3 regions of the Agarivorans sediminis genome follow, and region 2 is predicted to be linked to each of the others. Evidence: predicted binding sites of a transcription regulator. Region 2 holds the regulator's gene; each other region holds the start of a gene.

Region 1 (7,668 bases), 1.2 Mb from region 2:
TCCTTTGAGTTTGTTAGTGACGGGTATTTAAAGCTGTATTTAACCATCGCTAGTTTATGTGTTTTGGGTTACTTTTTGACAAGTATGCTGTATTTGCGTGCCATTTCTCGGGTCAAATCAAAACTCAAAAAATTAATTAGTGCCGAGCGTTTAGTTGATGAGAAACCTGTTTTGGGCGCTGTTGGTGAATTGATAAAAGAACAAAAGCTAGAATTAACTCAGCAGATTCGTCAACAAAAGCACGCCATAAAACAATTAGAAAAGCAGGTAGCTTTAGATCCTTTAACCGGCCAACTAAATCGACACGCTTTTCGCCAGCAGATGCAAGGGCTATTAAAAGAAAACGCTAAAGATACCGTTTTGTTTCTAGTGAGGGCCTCACAGCTTCAAGATATAAACAAAGCCCGCGGCCATCAAGCAGGTGATGACTACATAAAAGATGTGGCAAAGATCGTTGATTACTGCCGCAAAGAATACCACAGCAGCCTGTTATATCGCCTGCTCGGAGCAGAGTTTGCGCTAATTATACCTCACTTTCCTGCTAGCCGCGTGAGTCAAGTTGCCCAAGGTATTAAATCATCTCTCAACGACTACACCAACAATAAGCAAATGCAAAGTGCGGCATATACCGGTATCACCGAGATAAAACCTGGCGATAGTATTGAGAAGGTCATTGCCCGTGCAGACGCCGCTGTAGCGATAGCTCAGAGCTTATCGCCTAATGGGTGGGAGATAGTACTAGAAGACAGCCAAACGCTAGAGAACAGTGAATTACAATGGCACAGTACTATTAGTTCGCTAATTGCCAAGAAAAACTTCCGCTTAGCAGCTCAGCCGATACAATCCTTACACAGAACCATGCCCGCTTATCATGAAGTGTTCATCCGCTTCTTGTCTGATAGAGATCAACAGTTACCTACTGAAACCACTTTAGTCATGGCTCAGCGCCTAGATATGATAGTGGCATTAGAAAAAGCCACGATAGCCTTCATATTAAAAACCATTGCTAACCAAAAAGCAGAGTACCGTTGGGGTATTAACCTAAGCAAACTTATTTTGATCGACCCAGAGTTTTGCGAATGGCTAACGCAAACACTGCTGACCTACCCCACGTTAAAATCTCGAATCGTGTTTGAACTTGAAGAAGAAGTGTTAGACATGTATTTAAACAATGCCAAGAAGCTATTTGAAGTATTGCGCCGTAATAGTTGCCACACCGCAATCGCAGATTTCGGAAATGGCATTGGCTCATTTAAGTTATTTAAAGAGCTAAAACCCAATTACGTGAAAATTAGTAGCGATTTAGTTCATCAACTTGAACAAGATAAAACCAACCAACAGTTTGTCAGTATGCTGGTTGAAGTATCACATCGCTTAGGCTGTCAGGTTATCGCTCAGGGCGTTGAAACCCTTGAACAAAAGCAATTATTAGAATCTATGTATGTTGATAGCTTACAAGGCTACTTAATCGCTCGACCTGAGCTAATTAGCTAGTTGTGCAGAGGTTGTTGGTAAATGACTTGGTTACTACTTCCACGCCACTGCAATTTAGGATCGGCTAAGGCTTGCTCATATTTTCCGTCTATTAAGGTATCAACAAGCTTAACTACTGCTTGTTGTTTGGCGGTTAGATCTGCCAATAGATAACCCGTCCACAACCAAATATCTTTGCCTACACACTCGGTTTTTACCCGTTGAACTAAACGATGCACCGCTGCTACGTTGTTCGGATGTAAAGGGTCTCCGCCACTAAGGCTTAAACCTTTACGCCGAATACGAGGATCGTTTAGGTCATCAATAATTTGTTGTTCAAGTTGTTCGGTGTACAAGTGGCCTGAATTGCAACTCCAAGATTTTTGGTTGTAGCAGCCACGACACTGATGCTCGCATCCAGCAACGAACAAGGTACAACGGGTACCTTGTCCATTTACCACATCAACCGAATGATAACTTAGATAATTCATTTACAGGTGTTTGACTCGTCGTTTAACTTCTTCTTGCTTACCGTAGTTAAACGGGCGCGCATCGGGGCTGCCTAAATAGCCGCATACTCGTCGTGTCACTGACACCTTGCTAGCTTCTGAATTACCACATGATGGGCACTCAAAACCTTTACTGGTGCAGTTAAATTCGCCGGTATAGTCGCACTCATAACACTCATCAATTGGGGTGTTAGTGCCGTAATACGGCACTCGACTGTAGCTATAGTCCCATACGTCTTCCAGTGCTTCAGTATTATTTTGCATATTCGGGTATTCACCGTAGCAAATAAAGCCACCACTGGTTACCGACGGATATGGCAATTCGAAGTCAATTTTATCGAATGGGTTTACCTTTTTCTCTACGTCTAAATGAAAGCTATTGGTGTAGTAGCCTTTATCGGTAACATCTTGAATTACGCCAAACTTTTTGGCATCTAAACGACAAAAACGGTCACACAAGTTTTCACTTGGTGTACTGTAAAGGCTAAATGCATAGCCACTTTCTTTTTCCCAACGTAACGTGGCTTGTTTTAGAGCCGTAACAATACCTAAGGCTTTTTGTTGCAGCTGTTTGTTGTCATAAACGTGGTGGTCGTTACCATATAAGGCGTTAACCGTCTCATGAAGACCAATATACCCCAAGGAAATTGAAGCTCGACCATTTTCAAAGATTTTAGAGACGTCATCTTCAGCTTTTAGCCTCACACCACATGCCCCTTCCATGTAGAGAATTGGTGCAACTTTGGCTTTCACCCCTTTTAATCTCTCTATGCGAGTATCTAAGCCCATTTTGGCCACACTTAAACGCTGTTCTAATAGTTCAAAAAAGCGCTGTTCATCGCCCTTTGCTTCAATCGCTATACGAGGCAGGTTTAAACTAACCACGCCTAAGTTGTTACGCCCGTCATGTATGTCCTTGCCATCTTCTTGGTAGGGACCTAAGAAACTACGACAACCCATAGGGGTTTTAAATGAACCCGTTACTTCCACTACCTTTTCGTAATTAAGAATATCGGGATACATACGCTTAGACGCACATTCAAGGGCCAGTTGCTTAATATCGTAACTTGGATCGCCCTTCTTGTGATTTAAGCCATCTTTAATGGCAAACACCAGTTTAGGGAATACCGCTGTTTTGGCATTTTTGCCAAGCCCTGCAATACGGTTTTCTAGAATAGACCGTTGAATAAGGCGTGAAGCCCAACACGAACCTAAGCCAAATCCGAAGGTAACGAACGGTGTTTGACCGTTAGCGGTATGTAAGGTATTTACTTCATATTCTAGCGATTGGAATGCGTCGTGACATTCTTTTTCTGTTTGCGCCTTAGCGTAAGCATCTGCGTCAGCAATATTCCACTGTTTAGCTGTGGCTAAATGTTTTTCGTGACTCTTTAATACGTAAGGAGACAAAATTTCGTCAATACGATTGATGGTAGTGCCGCCATAGATATGGCTAGCTACCTGGGCAATAATTTGTGCCGTAACCGCGGTAGCCGTCGAAATCGACTTTGGCGTCTCGATTTCGGCATTGCCCATCTTAAATCCACCGGTGAGCATTCCTTCAAGATCGATCAACATACAATTGAACATAGGAAAGAATGGGGCGTAATCTAAATCGTGAAAATGAATTTCACCCGCTTCATGGGCTTTAACTACGTCTCTTGGAAGCAAGTGAGTTTTAGCATAGTGCTTAGCCACAATACCTGCTAACAGGTCGCGTTGAGTAGGAATGACCTTGCTGTCTTTATTGGCGTTTTCATTTAACAAAGCAGCATTGCTTTGTTCAACTAAACCTCTAATTTCACTATTAAGCACACTACGTTTGTCGCGAGCCACGTCTCTATCGTGGCGATATTCGATGTAAGCACGAGCCAAAGTTTTATTGTCGCTCTCCATCAAACAGTTTTCTACCGACGATTGAATATCGTTAATATCAACTTCTGTTTGAGTTAAAAACTGCTCGGTGACCTGTTGGGCAATTTGTAGTGCAACTAAGTTATCTTTGACACCTAGAGCTTCAGCAGCTTTCAGTACTGCGTCTACAATCCGCTTTGCGTCGTAAGGTACACGGCTTCCATCACGTTTTATCACGACTGTTTTCACGATTTATGCTCCAATTTATCTCACTCATTTAACTAAAAAAACACTGGACATCACGCTACTAAAGGGCTGGAAAGACAAAAGGTCTGAAAAAAGCCAAGCGGAGCGCTTATCCACATATTGTGGTGCTAAATTGTAGATCCCACTAGATATGGTAGTCGAGTGATTTAATCGTTAAAGCAAATTCAAATGATCAAGATCAATCGAAGCTAAATAACTTAATTTGTTTGCTCAGAAATGTATCATTTATCACGGCAAATTATTGGTTCCTTTCCCACATTGAACTGACGGTTGTTATACGGTGATTAAACGAGGATAATAGCCGCTGGTTTCGCTGCATCTTACTTAAATGACTGAATATTTGTTGTTATTGATTAGTACTGTACTGGTCAATAATTTTGTACTCGTTAAATTTTTGGGCTTATGCCCCTTCATGGGCGTTTCTAGTAAAGTAGAGACGGCTATTGGTATGGCCTTGGCTACAACCTTTGTACTGACTTTAGCCTCAATGAGCTCTTATTTAGTGGAGCAATATATATTAGCACCACTAGATATTATCTACCTGCGCACTATGAGCTTTATTCTGGTGATTGCGGTAGTCGTGCAATTCACCGAGATGTTTGTGCAAAAAGCCAGCCCTGCTTTACATAGAGTATTAGGTATCTATTTGCCATTAATAACCTCAAATTGTGCGGTTTTAGGGGTGGCCTTATTAAACATCAACGAACAGCATGATTTGTTTGAATCAATCATCTATGGTTTTGGTGCAGCTGCAGGCTTTTCTCTAGTGTTGATTCTTTTTTCCGCGATGCGAGAGCGCTTAGTTGTTGCAGATATCCCGGTTCCGTTTAAGGGTGCTGCGATCGCCATGATCACAGCCGGATTAATGTCTTTAGCCTTCGTCGGGTTTGCCGGCTTAATTAAGTAGTATTGGAATATGTTAGAAGCCCTAGTAGCAATCACCCTATTAGCTTTGATATTTGGCGCCATTTTAGGCTACGCCGCGATCAAATATAAAGTCGAAGGCAATCCGATTGCCGATCAAGTAGAAGCCTTACTACCACAAACTCAATGTGGGCAGTGTGGTCACCCCGGCTGCAAACCCTACGCTGAAGCCATTGCCAATGGCGAAGCCATCAATAAGTGTCCTCCTGGCGGAGAAGAAACAGTCGCTAAAATAGCCGAGTTATTAGGTGTTGAAGCCATTCCACTGGATGAATCAGCGGTTAAAGATGATGACCGAAAAAAAGTGGCCTTTATTATTGAAGATGCTTGCATAGGTTGTACAAAATGTATCCAAGCCTGTCCAGTAGACGCGATAATGGGCGCGAATAAACATATGCATACGGTAATTACTAAAGAGTGTACCGGTTGTGAGTTGTGTGTTGCTCCCTGCCCTACAGATTGTATTGAAATGCGTGCCTTGCCTACGACGACTAAAAACTGGGATTGGCAACTAAACCAAATTGACGTAGCAATCATTGAGGAACAAAAATAGATGGTTGCTTGGATAGAAAAAATTAAACAAGGTTTCACTTGGGGCTACCAAGGTGGTGTGCATCCTGAAACCAATAAGCAAAACATTAACTGTGATATACCAGAACGCATCGCTGACCCCGAAATATTGAGTATTCCTGTACAGCAGCATATTGGTAGTGCCGGAAAATTATTAGTGTCGATTGGCGAAAAAGTTTTGCGTGGTCAAGCATTGACACAATCGCAATTTTTCCAAGCTCCGCCAGTTCATGCTTCGTGCGCTGGCGAAGTGATTGCTATCGAACCAAGAGTGAGCGCTCATGCATCGGCAATACCAGAGCTGAGCGTAGTGATTAAGGTGGATTCAGAGCAACAAGATGCACAATGGCCGGCCCCTTTAACTGAAGAACAACAAACACCAGAGTTAATCTGCCAACGGGTTCACCAATCTGGCATTTCAGGCATGGGTGGAGCAGGTTTTCCTACTGCATTAAAGATCACTCCACATAAGCCACTAGACGTATTGATTATCAATGGCGCAGAGTGTGAACCTTATATCTCGGCCGATGATTGTTTAATGCAAAATTATGCTGAAGAGATTATCAAAGGTGTTCGATTACTACAGAAAGTACTTAAACCTCAACTCACTATAATCGCGGTTGAAGACGATAAGCCCGCGGCTATTCATGCGCTAGAGGCGAATACCGATGAAAGCATTGTTATTCGAAGTATACCGACTAAGTATCCCTCTGGTGGAGAAAAACAGTTAATCCAAGTGCTCACAGGTAAAGAAGTTGCTGCTCAGCAATTACCGCTAGACCTAGGAATGCTGGTTCAAAACGTAGGTACCGCTTATGCAATACATCGCGCGGTTGCACTTGGGGAGCCTCTGATATCTCGAGTTGTTACCTTAGCCGGTGATTTAGTTACCTCTCCGAGCAATTATTGGGTACCTATTGGCACCTCGGTGGCTGACGTGATAGCGAACAAATTACAAGCAGCCAGTACCACTCCAACAATTATGGGCGGCTCAATGATGGGCTTTATGCTACCAAGTAACTCGGCTCCGGTAGTAAAAACCACTAACTGCTTAATCGTTAATGACCCTCAAGCAGCCGCTAAAGAATCCCCATGCATTCGCTGTGGCGAATGCGCGCAAGCCTGTCCTATGGGTTTATTACCCCAGCAACTATATTGGTTCGCTCAAGGTAACGACTTATCAAAAGCACGTGATTTCAACATGATGGACTGTATCGAATGCGGTGCTTGCGCCTTCGTATGCCCTAGCCAAATTTCTTTAGTGCAACACTACCGAACATCTAAAGCCAAGATTAAAGCCGAAGACGTCGCTCAACAAGAGGCTGATATAGCCAAGCAACGCTTTGATGCTCGCCAAGCTCGTTTAGAGAAAGCCAAGCAAGAACGTAAAGCTAAACACCAACAAGCAGCATTGCGTAGACAGAGCCAAACAACTAGCGACACCAGTAGCTCGAAACCCGATCCGGTCGCTGCGGCTCTCGCTCGCGTTAAACAAAAAGGCACTGAAGCGCCAAACGCAATACAAACAGAAACTGGCGAATGGATCCCCGACAACCAAGATGCCATTGCTCAGCGAGAAGCCCGCAAGGCTAAACGCCGAGCAGAAAAACAAAATAATGCGGGCTCGTCTAACCCTGCAGTGGCGGCCGCGATTGCTCGTGCAAAGGCTAAAAAGAGTATTAACCAGACTGACGCTGACAGTACGACAGAAGATACCAACAGCCAATCGTCTAATCCCGCCGTTGCAGCGGCTATTGCGCGTGCCAAAGCTAAAAAGGCAGCGGGTAAACCGGTTGCGGAAGAAGCTAAGGAAGAGACCAGCGCTAAAGCGACAAACCCCGCTGTAGACGCTGCTATTGCAAGAGCTAAAGCGAAAAAACTCGACGCCAAGCATCTCTCTGAGCCTGCAGAAGCCAACCAACAAGCAGAGAAAAAGGTTAACCCTGCCGTAGCGGCTGCTGTCGCTCGAGCCAAAGCCAAAAAGTTAGCTGAAACAGCAGAGACTGCTGACGTATCTCAACAAGCAGAGAAAAAGGTTAACCCTGCCGTAGCGGCTGCTGTCGCTCGAGCC
Region 2 (7,668 bases):
TTCCCATTTTTAGGCCATGTTCTTTGCAGAACACTTCTAAATCTGGACGACGAGCCATGGTGCCATCTTGATTTAATATTTCCACAATCACTGCGGCGGGTTCACGGCCAGCGAGGCGCGCTAGATCGGTACCCGCCTCGGTATGACCGGCGCGAGTTAATACTCCCCCCTCTTGTGCCATCAATGGAAAGATATGGCCCGGCATCACGATATCGGCAGGTTTTGCATCACGCGCTACTGCAGCTTGCACGGTACGAGAGCGATCCGCAGCAGAAATGCCGGTAGTCACACCTTGAGAAGCTTCAATTGATACCGTGAAATTGGTGGCAAATTGCTCGGTATTTACGTCAACCATTAATGGCAATTTGAGTTGCTGACAGCGTTGTTTGGTCATCGGTAAACAAATTAAGCCACGACCGTAAGTTGCCATAAAATTAATCGCTTCAGGCGTAACCATATCAGCAGCCATAATCAGATCGCCTTCATTTTCACGATCTTCATCATCCATTAACACCACCATTTTTCCATGGCGTAAATCTTCAATAATTTCTTCAATACTGCTTAGTGACATAGCAAACCTTTCTTACCTTGAGGGGTATTATTCATTATTATATATGCTTATTACTGCTGGCTGCGCCTATCGCATAAAGCCATGCTGCGCCAAAAAAGCAGTACTAATTGTAGATTCTTTATTTTCTTCCGCATAGCCAATCAAGCGTTCAACATAACGAGCAATAACATCCACTTCTAGATTGATTTTTTGCCCTGGCGCCCACTGAGAGATAGTGGTTTGCTCTGCGGTATGGGGAATAATGGTTAAACGCAGCTGCTGTTGCTGCACTTCGTTTACCGTTAAGCTAATCCCATCAACCGTTACTGAACCTTTATGAGCAATGTAACGCGCCAACTCGCTAGGTACTTTAAGCCATATATTAATCGCTCGAGCGCTGGGAGATATATTTACCACCTCAGCCAAGCCATCAACGTGACCACTCACAATATGCCCACCAAAACGATTAGTGGCTAACATCGCTTTTTCCAGATTAACTTTATCGCCTTGCTTACATTTGGCTAAAGAGGTGAGGCTAAGCGTTTCGGTGGAGACATCGGCACAAAAGAAGTCACTGCCATACTCAACGACGGTTAAACAAATACCGTTTACCGCGATACTGTCGCCCAGCCTAACATCAGCCATATCCAAGTGCCCGCAGGCAATATTTAAACGCACATCGCCGCGACGCTTTTCAATACTGCTAATTTTTCCTAGGGCTTCGATGATTCCAGTAAACATTATTGCACACCCTGTGATTGCGGGATCCAGATAGTCTTAATATCAGGGCCAACTTGTCGAGTTTCAAGGCACATCCAAGATTTTAGCTCGCTCATTTTAGTAAAGCCCTTTAGCTCAACTAAGCTATTGGCATCGGCCCCCATTAACAAACCCGCTTGATAACAGATTAATTGGTCAACGACATCAGCCTTAATGAGTGCCGCAGCAAACTGTGACCCCGCTTCAACCCATAAGTCATTTATCTCTGCCTCGGCCAATTGTTCTAACAAACTCAGCAAACCACCCTCTTCATTAAAGGTGAGCTGTTTAGCCGCTGTAAGTTCAGGCTGTAATGCTAAGCCTGCAACCCATAGAGATTGAGGGTGTTGAAATATATTAAGTGTTTTAGGCGCAGCAGAAAGGCGCTGTTGGCGATCAACAATAATCCGCAATGGCTGACGTAAATCTTTAGCTGCCAGTTGCTGCCTTAAACTGCCCAATTCGACATGGCGTACATTTAAACTGGCATTATCTCGCAATACCGTGGCGGCTGTAGATAAAATTGCATGGCTACGCGCTCTTTCACGCTGCACATCGCTGCGCGAATAGGCCGATGTGATCCATTTGCTTTCACCGTTCGCCAATGCCGTTTTAGCATCAATAGAACCGGCCAACTTCAAACGAACAAACGGCCGTTTGCGCTCAATTCGACTTAAGAAGCCGGGGTTTAGCGATCGCGCAGCTTGTTCCATTAGCCCTGTACGAACCTTTACCCCTGCGTGTTCTAAGCGTTTAATACCACGCCCAGCCACTTGAGGATTAGGGTCTACCATGGCAATAATGACTTCAGCAACTTGCAATTCAACGAGCATCGTTGCGCAAGCCGGTGTTCGCCCCACATGGCTACAAGGCTCAAGTGTAACGTAACAGCTAGCCCCTTGTAGGCTATGGCCACGTGCTTTGGCATTCGCTACCGCCTTGACTTCAGCGTGCCCCTCACCAGCTTTTTGGTGATACCCCTCGCCAATTACTTGGCCGTTTTTCACCAATACACAACCGACGTTAGGATTAGGAGCCGTGGTATAGCAACCTCGTTTGGCCAGGCTAATTGCGCGTGCCATAAACTGGCTATCAGCCACTGAAAAATTCACCTATTTTTCCAGCTTCGCAATTTCTTCACTGAATTCTTTGATGTCTTCAAATGAGTGATACACCGAAGCAAAACGCACATAAGCGACTTTGTCTAACATGATAAGCTGCTCCATCACTATGTTACCGATAAACTTGGTTTCTACTTCGCGCTCACCTGTGGCGCGTAACTGTGATTTAATCTTGTTTACTGCTTGCTCTACTTCGTCAACACTAACCGGACGTTTCTCTAATGCTCGCATCATGCCAGCGCGCATTTTTTCTTCGTTAAAAGGTTCTCTTATTCCATTACCTTTAATCACTCTTGGCATCACCAATTCAGCGACTTCGAATGAGGTAAAGCGTTCATGGCATTCCAAGCACTCTCTACGTCGTCTCACTTGATGGCCATCGGCTACCAATCTAGAGTCAATGACTTTGGTTTCGTGAGCAGAGCAAAATGGACAGTACATAAATATTACCTTTTTTAAGCCTAGCTCGATTTTATCTGGTTAGTTACAGAAGGTACAGGCTAGCTGAGATAAAGACTTGCTTACTAGGGGATAATAGAAACCCAAAGGGAGTTAGCTCAATAAGCACGGTGATTTATGTTGAGTAAAACTTTGAGCTAGCTCTCAACTCTGGCCTTTCTCTGGCCCACCTTAGCAATCCAAGAGCTAGCTAAGCCACTGAAAATAAAAGCGCTAGATAGATTCGTAAGACAAAGCAGAGCATAGTAGTACTCCCTTACTACCCGCTGATAAATAGAAGAACTATCATGAGCACCAATGTTAACAAAACGTTAAAGGTGAGTTATGAGTAAGGTATTAATTATCGCGGGTGACTTTGTTGAAGACTATGAGTTAATGGTGCCTTTTCAGGCTTTACAAATGGTCGGTCACGAAGTTACTGCAGTTTGCCCTGACAAAAAAGCTGGTGAGCAAATCAAAACCGCGATTCACGATTTTGAAGGCGATCAAACCTACACCGAAAAACCCGGCCACAACTTTACCCTTAACGGTAATTTTGATGATATTGAAGAAGTAGATTTTGATGCCATACTATTACCCGGGGGCCGAGCCCCTGAATACCTGCGTCTCAACGCCAAAGTGCTATCTCTTATAAAGAGCTTTGACGCTAACAATAAGCCCATTGCTGCTGTTTGCCATGGCGCCCAGTTACTCACCGCCGCGGGTATCGCTGCCGGAAGACAGATATCAGCCTACCCAGCTTGTGCGCCAGAAGTGACCGCTGCAGGAGGGGATTTCGCAGACATTGAAGTCAACCAAGCTATCAGTGATAAAAATCTTGTGACCGCTCCAGCTTGGCCAGCCCACCCCGCTTGGCTTGCACAGTTTAACAAATTGTTAAATTAAGACTAAAGTGACACTGCAATATTTACCATTATGGACCATGATTGAGGCTAGTCTTAATCATGGTTATATCATCGATGTGTGAAATATATTCAGGGACAGAAACGGCCTTATTTGAGCTTAAAGCGCGTTCAGTTAGGCTTGACGGCGTGGTCACAAGCATTCGATTGGAAGCGATTTTTTGGCAGCTACTCGAGCAAATAGCAAACGAAGCCGATCTGAGCTTAGCGGCATTCTTGACGCAAATTTACCATGAAGTTTTACAGCGTGACGAAAAAGTAGGCAATTTCACGTCGCTGCTACGAGTGGCCTGCACCACTTATTTAAACCAAGGTGAGCGATTAGTGCTGAATAAAGCTAAGCCTAAGCAACCCAAAATGGGCAAATCCATTGCCAATAACTACGTTTAAGTAACAATTAGCAGCATAAAGCCACCCCAGATGACAAATTGTATGATCATCAATCGTTTTGCGGTCTGAATTGGATTCATATCCATTGTGTTTATCTCTCATTTTAAATTACCCACGGTGCTGGTAATTTGACTTATCAATTAGGTCTTAAAAACTGAGCAATTTCAGTACCAACTGTCTAATTCTCAGGCTAAAACCCAGCCTATCCCTCCTTGGTTTGTGTTCCTATTCACATTTAGTCTTAATAATCCGTAGTTTTACTAACAAACAAATACAAAAAAGGAGGCATAAAGCCTCCTTTCTTTTATCTCGTCAATCCCTGACGTTTACATGCTTACTTAAGCGTAGACCGGGAAACGCTGGCAAAGTGCTAACACTTGGCCTTTTACACGTTCAATCACAGCTTCATCTTGTAGATTATCGAGTACATCACAGATCCAGCCGGCTAACTCTTTAGAAGCCGCAACATCAAGACCTCGACGAGTAATCGCAGGAGTACCAATACGCAGTCCACTAGTAACAAACGGTGAACGAGGATCGTTAGGTACCGAGTTCTTGTTCACTGTAATGTTAGCGCGACCCAAAGCTGCATCAGCTTCTTTACCAGTAATGTCTTTATCAATGAGATCAACCAAGAATAAGTGGTTTTCTGTACCGTTAGATACAATCTTGTAACCACGCTCTTGAAGTACCGCAACCATTGCCTTGGCATTATCTAGCACTTGTTGCTGGTATTGCTTAAACTCAGGCTCCATCGCTTCTTTGAAGGCTACTGCTTTAGCGGCAATAACGTGCATCAAAGGACCACCTTGGCCGCCAGGGAATACAGCAGAGTTCAGTTTCTTCTCTATTGCTTCGTTGGCGCGAGCTAGTATTAGACCGCCACGTGGGCCGGCTAAGGTTTTATGCGTAGTGGTAGTTACTACGTCAGCGATTGGCACAGGGTTCGGGTATAAACCTGCAGCTACAAGACCAGCGACGTGGGCCATGTCTACAAATAGGTAAGCACCTACTTCGTCGGCAATATCACGGAAACGCTGCCAATCAACCACACCTGAGTACGCTGAAAAGCCAGCAATAATCATTTGAGGTTTGTGTTCTCTAGCTAAACGCTCAACTTCTGCGTAATCTAGTTCGCCAGTTTCAGGATTAATTCCGTATTGAACGGCGTTATAGATTTTTCCCGAGAAGCTTACACTGGCACCGTGGGTTAAGTGGCCACCGTGAGCTAAGCTCATACCTAACACAGTATCGCCAGCTTTTAACAGCGCCATAAATACTGCTGAGTTAGCTTGTGAGCCGGCATGCGGTTGCACGTTAGCATAGTCAGCGCCGAACAATTGTTTCGCTCGTTCAATAGCCAACACTTCAGCTTGATCTACGTACTCACAACCACCATAGTAACGCTTACCAGGGTATCCCTCAGCGTACTTGTTAGTAAGGTAAGAGCCTTGCGCTTCCATTACTCGTGGACTGGCATAGTTCTCAGAAGCAATCAATTCGATATGCTCTTCTTGACGAACTTCTTCTTTAGTAATGGCTTGCCATAGTTCGGCATCGTAATCGGCGATATTCATATCACGCTTTAACATCAGTATCTCCTGACTCTTTTGTTACATGTTGGTGGGTGATTTTTCGAAGGCGCATTCTAACCTGAGTCCTTTTCAGATCACAGTAAAACTTTTTGCTACAGGTTTAGTTTTATCGAATAAACTTAACATAAACCTTTATGCTAGTTTGAGTTCGCATAGTGAGCTTAACGCTGAAATTTTACAATTTTCTAACCGTTTGCTTTGAGCTTTATGAAATAAATTCACGTTAACCTTGTTATTACTTTGCGGTTGAACAGAACTTAAGTGATAATGATTATCATATGCATTTGTAACTTTGGACTTTTATGTTTATTCGCCTTATTAGCTTAATTATTATCTTTACTTCTTTAGCGGCCTGTAGCTCAGCACCGACCAAGCAAGCACAACATCTCGCAGCGTTGGATACTTACTATGACTACATCATCTATGATCCAACAAACCAGCAAACGATTGACAATACCGACCAACTTGCCCATTTGCTAACAAACTCGTCGGTGGTGTTGTTTGGTGAATTTCATAGCCAGCCGGCTATCCATTTAGCCCAATTGCGACTATTTCAATCCCTGTACGCGCAACAGCATGACTTAAGCTTGTCGATGGAACAATTTGACCGCAGCCAACAAGCCATAGTGAACCGCTACCTAGCGAACGAAATTGGTGAAGCCTGGTTAATTAAGCAAACTAACGCATGGCCTAACTACCCGTCTGATTATCGACCTTTGGTCGAGTTTGCCAAGCAACATGAGTTAAGGGTTGTCGCCGCCAATGCTCCCAAAAAGCTAGTGTCTTGCATTGGTCAACAAGGTCAAACTTATATTGACACCTTACCAACAGCCGAGCGCGCAATGCTAGCTGAAACATTTACTCGCGATGACCCTGATTATAAAGAGCGGCTATTTGGCAATGGCCACCATGGCGACCAAGCGCAAGCAGACAACCATTTTTTAGCCATGTTGGCGTGGGATGAAACGATGGCAGAATCAGTCGTCACTGAACTCGCCCACGGCGCAAGTAAACAAGTCATGCACATTGCCGGAAATTTTCATGTCGATATGCAGCAAGGCACTTACTCGCGAATCAAGCAACGATTAAACAATCAAACGATTTCATCCATTGTAGCGATTGACCAAGCAGAGTTTGCGCAGTTAGATGAGCAGCAAAAGGCCCTCAAGGGTGATTATCTCATTGTGGTAAAACAACTACCTATTCGCTATCAGCAGCAAGAGCATCAAATGGCGGAATACAGTGCTATAAATAAAAATAAAATTAATAGCTGCAAAAAGTAGAACTTATGTATCGTAAATTAACTAATGAAACTAACACTAACAACAGTATAAAATTGCATGAATTGTTAATGATATATTGCCAGTAACTCTTAAATCCCTGTATTTACCATGATTTTTTTTCGGATTTAGCAACAAACGCTTGCAGCTTGCTAATATTGAGCCATAATCATACCAGCGGCTCACTCATTGTAGTGAATGGCTTTGCTTAAACGAATCAACGATCTGACATCGGTCGTTAGAATTGAATAAAAAGGACGGACTTACCATGAATAAGCTTTTAGTTGCAGGCGCTATTGCTTCTACTATTTTACTAGCGGGTTGTTCTAACACTACCGCTCTAGAAAACAACGTACAATCATTAAGCGATAAAGTAGACGCATTGTCTAACGAAGTTGCAGCTCTTCGTGCAGAGCAAAGCTCTTTGAGTGGTGACATCAAGTCAGCTCAAATGAGTGCTGACCAAGCGAAAGCAGAAGCAATGCGTGCTAACGAACGTATTGACAACATCGCTTCTTCTTACACTAAGTAAGTTAGAATCGACGGTTTAAAGGTGATACTCAGTATCACCTTTTTTTATCCCTGCTTTTCACCCACAGCCAATGCAATACC
Region 3 (7,668 bases), 1.8 Mb from region 2:
ATTGTGAGCCAATGTTAGAACTCAAACACCTAAAAACCTTACAAGCCCTCAGAGAAACAGGCTCTTTAGTGGTGGCTGCTCAACGTTTGTGTTTGACTCAATCGGCTTTGTCTCATCAGCTTAAAGATTTAGAATCGCGCATTGGCGCTAAGCTATTTGTGCGTAAAACTAAGCCCTTGCGTTTCACAATGGCTGGCTTACGAGTATTAGATTTAGCCGATAGTGTGATTGAACAAGTTCAGCATACCGAGCGAGAATTAGCCCGTTTAGTTGACGGTGGAGCAGGGCGCTTGCACCTTGCGATAGAGTGTCATAGCTGTTTTAACTGGTTAATGCCTGCTATCGACAACTACCGAGCGTTGTGGCCAGACGTAGAGCTAGATTTTAGTAGTGGCTTTAGCTTTGAACCATTACCCGAGTTGGCTCAGGGGCAATTGGATCTGGTGATTACCTCTGATCCCCAACCCAGTGAGGGAATTATTTTTTCCCCGCTTTTTTCTTATCAGCCCACCTTGGCGCTAAGTCCAAATCATCCCTTAGCCAAGAAGGCGCTGATCGAACCTGAAGATTTTGCCAAGCAAGTACTGATATCTTATCCGGTAGATAGCCATCGTTTAGATCTGTTTAATTTGTTTTTAGACCCTGCAGGGGTAGAACCTTTGGCTATTCGAAAAGTTGATATGACCATTATGATGATGCAGTTAGTGGCAAGTGGTAGGGGGGTTGCAGTGCTGCCTAACTGGGCCTTAACCGAGTATGTTAAAAAAGGTTATATCGTTACTCGGCCTTTGGGTGATGGAAAATTATGGCAAAACTTGTACGCAGCCAAACACCAAAGTCATCAAGATAGTGCTTATATCGATGCTTTCTTAAATATTGCCCGTGAACATTGCTTTAGCCATTTAGATGGCATTAAGAACATTGATGAGGAAGATGTATCGTGATTGGCAGGCTTAAATAGGGTCAATGGCGATAAGTTGATTGTCGAACATATTTTTAATCAAGCCGACAAACTCATCAATAAATTGCAGCTGTTGCTGAGTAGGGCTGCGCATCCATACCCCTGACAATACTTGTTCCAAGTCATTCACTACCGAATCAATCTCTCTAATCACGGTAAAGCGATGCTCACTGTCTAGGTGCTCATGTTGTCTGCAGACTAACATGACGCTTTCAGCCAGTTGCTCTGTCACGTAGTCGCATATAGTCAAAGGGTTTTGTTGCGTTCGAGTATGCTCAAACAACGCCAAGTTATCGGTTAAAAAACCTATAAGCTGAATGTATCCTTCACTATCTGTAACCATCGCGCAAAGTTCCTCTCGATATTCAAAATGCTCGCCTAGTGTATAACGATTAGGGTGTAAAAAAACCTGTCATAGAATAATTTTGTTGTCGATCACAAGGTTTGGGTTAATTCTGCCGAGTGGATATAGGCCTGATTACATGAACTCGGTATATTTAAACGCGGATTAGCCCGTTTTAAATCGCGCAAATGGTATTCCAGTAGTCGTTTATCTATCGGGGTACTGCTCTCGGTTTTGTTAAGCCAGCTTACCAAGCTTTCGGTATTTTTTTGAAATCCTTGTTCTAGATCTGCAATTTGCTGCTTGGTTTTAAGCATTTCTTCAACATTAAGTGGCGAGCGCTGTACCAAATTTATCAGATAAGGGGTTAGTTTATGAGCTTGCTTCATATAGCTATCTTCGACTGGCACCGGTGACAGTTTTAAGTCTTGTTGGCGCTCTAACTGCCCACAAATATGATTGGCTTTTACTAAGGCAACCGTTTGCTGAATCACTTGGTTGGTATCAAATCCTTCACCGTACATCTCATGAATGCCGGTGGCTAAGTCATGTTTCGCTAAGCGCACTTTCGGAAAGGTCAGTTGCTCTCGGGTAAATAACCTCACTCGGTTAGGCGCCGCTGCTCGAGGCACGATGATCGCTACTTGATGACGTTTCTGTTGGAAATAGAGGTTGGCGAGCGCTTGTTGTTGTTCGCTTATGCTAATCAATTGACCACTAATCTGGCAGCCAATCGATTTAGGCACATCACCGACTTGGCTAGCGCTAACATACTGGTGAGGGTAATCGGGCAGCGCTTGTATTTGGCCTAACTGGCGTTGCATAAAATGGGTGGCGATGGCCGCACGACAAATGGCGGTTTCGCCAATGGCGGGCGCGCTCATGACTTTCCAGCCAATAAGCACGGCGGTAATCAATAATAGGGAGCTACTAATCACAATCAGCGGTTGGCGTCGAATGATCATTACGGCCTCACAAGCAACACAAATAAAAAAGACGTATCTTTGTTATCTGTCATTAAGCGTAAAACTGAAGGTCTTATTCACAGTATAGCCCAAGCATTGCCAGCCATGCTCGCAATGTTTGGAGGGATTTAGGCTATTTTTTGTTTTACAGGGGGTAACTCTGCGAGCTCAACAGTGCCTTTGGGCTTGCTGCAACAACTGAGTATTTGGCCTTGCGGGATGTTCGCTAAAGGCGTGTGGCTGTATTCCACTTCGCCTTTCACTAAGGTGGTTCGGCAGGCGCCACAAACACCTTCACGACAGTGGTACTCTGGGGTAAAACCAGCTTGCTCGTAGGCCTCTAAAATGCTTTTGTGGTGGCCATCTACGACCACCTCAATACCACCTGCAATAACTCGCCCTTCTTGTTGAGACATTACAGTTCAAAGTCCTCAAAATCATCTACGTGGATACTAGAGTCAATTTGGCCCACTAGGTAAGAACTTATTTCAGCTTCTTGCGGTGCTACCTGTACGTTGTCAGAGACTAACCAAGAATTAATCCAAGGGATCGGATTGCTACGATCTTCGAAGCAAGGTAATAAGCCAACACCTTGCATACGACTATTAGTAATATATTCAACGTATTGGCACAGTATTTCTTCGTTCAGACCAATCATTGAACCATCTTTAAATAGATACTTGGCCCATTGTTTTTCTTGCTCTGCTGCATCGGTAAACATACGCCACGCTTCTACTTCACACTCGGCAGCAATTTCGGCCATTTCTGGATCGTCTTTACCTTCGCGCATTAAGTTGATCATGTGCTGGGTGCCGGTAAGGTGCAAGGCTTCGTCACGGGCAATCAGTTTGATGATTTTGGCATTGCCTTCCATGAGCTCTCGCTCGGCAAAAGCAAATGAACAAGCAAAGCTTACGTAGAAGCGTATCGCTTCTAAAACGTTTACCGACATCAAACATAGATAAAGCTTTTTCTTTAGCTCGCGAATAGTGATGTTGTGGATTGTGCCATCAACTTCATGCTGACCTTCACCGTGTAAATGGTAAATAGACGTGGCTTGAATCAGGTCATCATAGTAACCGGCAATATCGTTAGCGCGTTTGATAATTTCTTCATTTTGCATGATGTCATCAAACACTTCACCAGGATTACCCATTACATTACGAATAATATGGGTATATGAACGTGAGTGAATAGTTTCACTAAAGGCCCACGTTTCTATCCAGGTTTCTAGCTCTGGCAAACTCACCAAAGGCAGCAAGGCGACATTAGGCGAGCGCCCTTGAATGCTGTCTAATAGGGTTTGGTACTTTAAGTTACTGATAAAAATATGCTGCTCGTGAGCCGGTAACTTATTGTAATCAATTCGATCTCGGCTGACGTCTACTTCTTCTGGACGCCAGAAAAAAGACAGTTGTTTTTCGATTAGTTTTTCGAAAATTTCATGACGCTGTTGGTCATAACGGGCCACGTTTACCGGCTGCCCAAAGAACATTGGCTCTTTAGTGGCATCGTTGGCTTCTAGTGTGAAAATTGAGTAGCTCATCTACATTTTTCCTAAACATTCATGTTGCGCTAGAGCGCGTAAACTTGGCTTAAATCTTACATGCACCGCCAGCGCAATCATCGTCTTCTGGCTCTGGTTTCATGTTGTCATGTTGATCACTAGCACCGTCTCGGGTGTTATGGTAATACAGCGTTTTAACCCCGTATTTATAGGCGGTTAGCAAGTCGGCAATCAGCGTTTTCATTGGTACACGGTTGCCTTCAAAACGCGATGGGTCATAGTTTGTGTTGGCCGAGATGCTTTGGTCTACAAATTTTTGCATTAAACCAACGAGTTGTAAGTAACCGTCGTTATTGGGAATGTCCCACAATAACTCATAGTTGTCTTTAACGTTTTCAAAATCAGGAACCACTTGCTTAAGAATACCGTCTTTGCTGGCTTTAACACTAATGAAACCACGCGGTGGCTCAATGCCATTGGTTGCGTTAGAAATTTGGCTTGAAGTCTCTGATGGCATCAGCGCTGACAAGGTTGAATTGCGTAAGCCATGGGTGGTGATTTCGTTGCGCAGCTCTTCCCAGTCATAATGTAGCGGCTCGTTGCTCAGCGTATCCAATGACTTCTTATAAGTGTCGATAGGTAAAATACCCTGCGAATAAGTGGTCTCGTTGAACATTGGGCAAGCGCCTTGTTCTTTGGCTAAGCGCATAGAGGCTTTCAATAACCAGTATTGAATCGCTTCAAAAGTACGGTGGGTCAGGTTATTGGCACTACCATCACTGTACTTGGTGCCATTTTTAGCTAAGTAGTAGGCATAGTTAATCACACCAATACCAAGCGTACGGCGGCCATCAGAGCCTTTTTTAGCCGCTAATATTGGGTAATCTTGGTAATCTAATAAGCTGTCTAAAGCACGTACCGCTAAATCTGATAACTCTTCAAGCTCATCCAGGTTTTCAATCGCACCTAAATTAAAGGCTGAGAGGGTACACAAGGCAATTTCACCATTCTCATCGTGTACATGCTGTAATGGTTTAGTTGGCAGGGCGATTTCTAAACATAGGTTAGATTGGCGCACTGGCGCTTGTACTGGGTCAAATGGGCTGTGAGTATTACAGTGGTCGACGTTTTGAATGTAAATACGACCAGTAGAGGCGCGCTCTTGCATTAGCAGTGAGAATAGCTCAACCGCTTTAATCGACTGTTTACGAACGTTTGAGTCTTGTTCGTATTGCACATACAAACGTTCAAACTCGTCTTGGTCTTGGAAGAAGGCATCGTAAAGGCCAGGCGCATCACTTGGCGAGAATAGGGTGATGTTTTCACCTTTTACCAAGCGCTGGTACATCAATTTGTTTAGCTGCACACCGTAGTCCATGTGACGAACTCGGTTATCGTCTACACCACGGTTATTTTTAAGTACTAATAACGATTCTACTTCTAAATGCCAAAACGGGTAGAAGATAGTGGCTGCACCACCGCGAACGCCGCCTTGCGAACAACATTTTACTGCCGTTTGGAAGTATTTATAAAAAGGGATACAGCCGGTGTGGAAGGCTTCACCACCGCGTATTTCACTGCCCAAGGCGCGAATGCGACCAGCATTGATACCAATGCCTGCACGTTGCGACACGTAGGTAACAATAGAAGACGCCGTTGCGTTTATAGACTCTAAGCTATCGCCACATTCAATCAGTACACAAGAGCTGAATTGACGCGTAGGGGTACGTACACCTGACATAATCGGTGTAGGTAATGAAATTTTAAACTTCGAGGTCGCATCATAAAAACGACGAATGTACTGCAAGCGTACCGATTTGTCGTAATGGGCAAACAAACAAGCGGCTACCAGAATATAGAGAAATTGCGCACTCTCGTAAATTTCACCGCTTACTCGGTTCTGAACCAAGTATTTGCCTTCTAATTGCTTAACGGCACCGTAAGAGAAGTCCATATCACGCCAGTGATCGATAAAATCATCCATTTGGGCAAACTCTTCAGGCGTGTAGTCTTTCAGCAAGTGCATGTCGTAGCGACCTGCTTCACACTGTTTTACCACATGGTCGTACAGTTTCGGTGGCTCAAATTGGCCATAGGCTTTTTTACGCAAGTGGAATACCGCTAAACGCGCGGCTAAAAATTGGTAGTCTGGCGTTTCTTGCGAGATTAAATCGGCTGCAGATTTAATAATGGTTTCATGAATATCTTTAGTGGCCATCCCCGAATAGAACTGAATGTGTGACTTAAGCTCTACTTGCGATACCGATACATTATTAAGCCCTTTAGCGGCCCAAGTTATCACTCGGTGGATCTTGTCTAAGTTGATCGCTTCTTGTTTACCGCTTCGTTTGGTTACCAGTAGATCTTTATTCATGAAGGGGGGGCCTATTATCCTAATTTCGCTATTGCTTATCTAGTTGCTCTGTTTTTCTTTAGCCACTAGATATAGTGTTTTTTACATTTATGGATACAAGATAATGAGGTTTTGGCTTTTAAGCAAGATCTAGGAAAAGTGTAAAAATTGTGTATAACTTGCAGATAACTCATGAATGTTAGTGACCACTAACTAGCTATCGGTATGTGTTAAACAGCTGGCACCAATGCAAGGTTTTTTTCACGATTTTTTAGCCGAAAAAATTATTTTTATAAAACTTGAACTTGCTTACAAATCATTCAACCAGTCGCTTATTGTTTGCTCGAGTTGCTCACTTTTTTGACAATGTAAATCGGCCGCCCAGTCATCCGTTTTATCGTGCGCTGAAATGTAGCCCCATAAGGCTAATAGCGTTGTCATATTGGTGTTATTACCCGCTGCAATATCTCGTTCAGCGTCACCAACATACAAACAGTTGTTTGGCTCAACGGCGATGTTTTTACAAGCCAGCAGCATCGGTTCAGGATCCGGTTTGCGCTGAGCAATAGTGTCGCCACCGACCAATACGCCGCACTGCGCAAATTCAGGGAAATAAGCCAGCAATTGTTTACTTAAGCCTTCCGGCTTATTGGTGACCACGCCCCAAGGAATAGCGCGTTGATTGAGTAGTTGCAGTGCTTCTTTTATGCCGGGGAAGAAATCTGTGCCTTCACATATGTGCTGTTGATAGTAATCGAGCAGCTGTTGGCGCAATTCTGTTTGGGCTTGGCTAGCCCAATCGTCGCCAAAGCCGGCTTTTAATAAGCCAATGGCGCCATGAGAACTGAGTTCTCTCGCTTGCGCTAGGCTAAGAGGTGCTCGTTGGTATTGGGCTAACACATAGTTTGCCGCTGCGCCTAAATCAGGCGCGGTATCTAATAAAGTTCCATCTAAGTCAAACAACACCGCGGCTTGTTTATTCATGGTTTTGCTCCGGCTTGGCTAACTGCACCATATAATTCACATCAACATTGGTGCTTAAGCTAAAGCTTTCAATAATCGGCAAAAACTGTACCCCGCTAATGGCTTCTGAGCGCAATCCATTTTGATCAGCCCAAGCCAGTAATTCTGAAGGACGAATGAACTTGTCATGCTGGTGAGTACCATTAGGCACTATCTTCAATAGTTTCTCGGCCGCTAGAATCATATAAAGGTAGGCTTTGGGAGTACGGTTAATGGTTGAAACAAAGATTTTCCCGCCGGGTTTCACCAGTTGCGCACACGCCGCAATCACCGAGCCTGGATCGGGCACGTGTTCAATCATCTCCATACAAGTAATTACGTCATAAGTGGCCGCGTGAGTGTCGGCATGGGCTTCAGCCGTGGTTTGCAGATAACGTAACTGGGTGCCTGTTTCTAAGGCATGCAGTTTGGCCACTTCTATTTGTTCTTTCCCCATATCGATGGCTGTGACATCTGCGCCGCGTACCGCCATGCTCTCGGCTAAAATGCCGCCGCCACAACCAATGTCCAGCACTT

The links. Region 2 encodes NrdR, which represses ribonucleotide reductase genes. Its sites were predicted from a motif close to AAACACNANATNTNGTGTTT; they were not measured.
Region 1: a site for NrdR is predicted at 4,223-4,242, ahead of nrdD (anaerobic ribonucleoside-triphosphate reductase). Genes of this name have one in related genera too.
Region 3: a site for NrdR is predicted at 6,211-6,230, ahead of nrdA (class 1a ribonucleoside-diphosphate reductase subunit alpha). Genes of this name have one in related genera too.

The regions. Positions count from the first base shown of each region.
Region 1 is NZ_CP096670.1:2,134,118-2,141,785, reverse strand. Features, by position in the region: gene M0C34_RS09680 (EAL domain-containing protein) at 1-1,494, shown strand, start outside; gene nrdG (anaerobic ribonucleoside-triphosphate reductase-activating protein) at 1,491-1,964, opposite strand; gene nrdD (anaerobic ribonucleoside-triphosphate reductase) at 1,965-4,085, opposite strand; gene rsxA (electron transport complex subunit RsxA) at 4,432-5,010, shown strand; gene rsxB (electron transport complex subunit RsxB) at 5,020-5,580, shown strand; gene rsxC (electron transport complex subunit RsxC) at 5,581-7,668, shown strand, end outside.
Region 2 is NZ_CP096670.1:3,340,385-3,348,052, forward strand. Features, by position in the region: gene ribBA (bifunctional 3,4-dihydroxy-2-butanone-4-phosphate synthase/GTP cyclohydrolase II) at 1-571, opposite strand, end outside; gene M0C34_RS15165 (riboflavin synthase) at 638-1,291, opposite strand; gene ribD (bifunctional diaminohydroxyphosphoribosylaminopyrimidine deaminase/5-amino-6-(5-phosphoribosylamino)uracil reductase RibD) at 1,291-2,421, opposite strand; gene nrdR (transcriptional regulator NrdR) at 2,422-2,871, opposite strand; gene M0C34_RS15180 (DJ-1/PfpI family protein) at 3,214-3,774, shown strand; gene M0C34_RS15185 (ribbon-helix-helix domain-containing protein) at 3,849-4,181, shown strand; gene glyA (serine hydroxymethyltransferase) at 4,520-5,773, opposite strand; gene M0C34_RS15195 (ChaN family lipoprotein) at 6,079-7,059, shown strand; gene M0C34_RS15200 (Lpp/OprI family alanine-zipper lipoprotein) at 7,325-7,588, shown strand; gene M0C34_RS15205 (L,D-transpeptidase family protein) at 7,633-7,668, opposite strand, start outside.
Region 3 is NZ_CP096670.1:1,531,129-1,538,796, forward strand. Features, by position in the region: gene M0C34_RS06945 (LysR substrate-binding domain-containing protein) at 12-944, shown strand; gene M0C34_RS06950 (DUF3802 family protein) at 954-1,304, opposite strand; gene M0C34_RS06955 (hypothetical protein) at 1,397-2,269, opposite strand; gene yfaE (class I ribonucleotide reductase maintenance protein YfaE) at 2,398-2,685, opposite strand; gene nrdB (class Ia ribonucleoside-diphosphate reductase subunit beta) at 2,685-3,815, opposite strand; gene nrdA (class 1a ribonucleoside-diphosphate reductase subunit alpha) at 3,865-6,150, opposite strand; gene gph (phosphoglycolate phosphatase) at 6,439-7,113, opposite strand; gene ubiG (bifunctional 2-polyprenyl-6-hydroxyphenol methylase/3-demethylubiquinol 3-O-methyltransferase UbiG) at 7,106-7,668, opposite strand, start outside.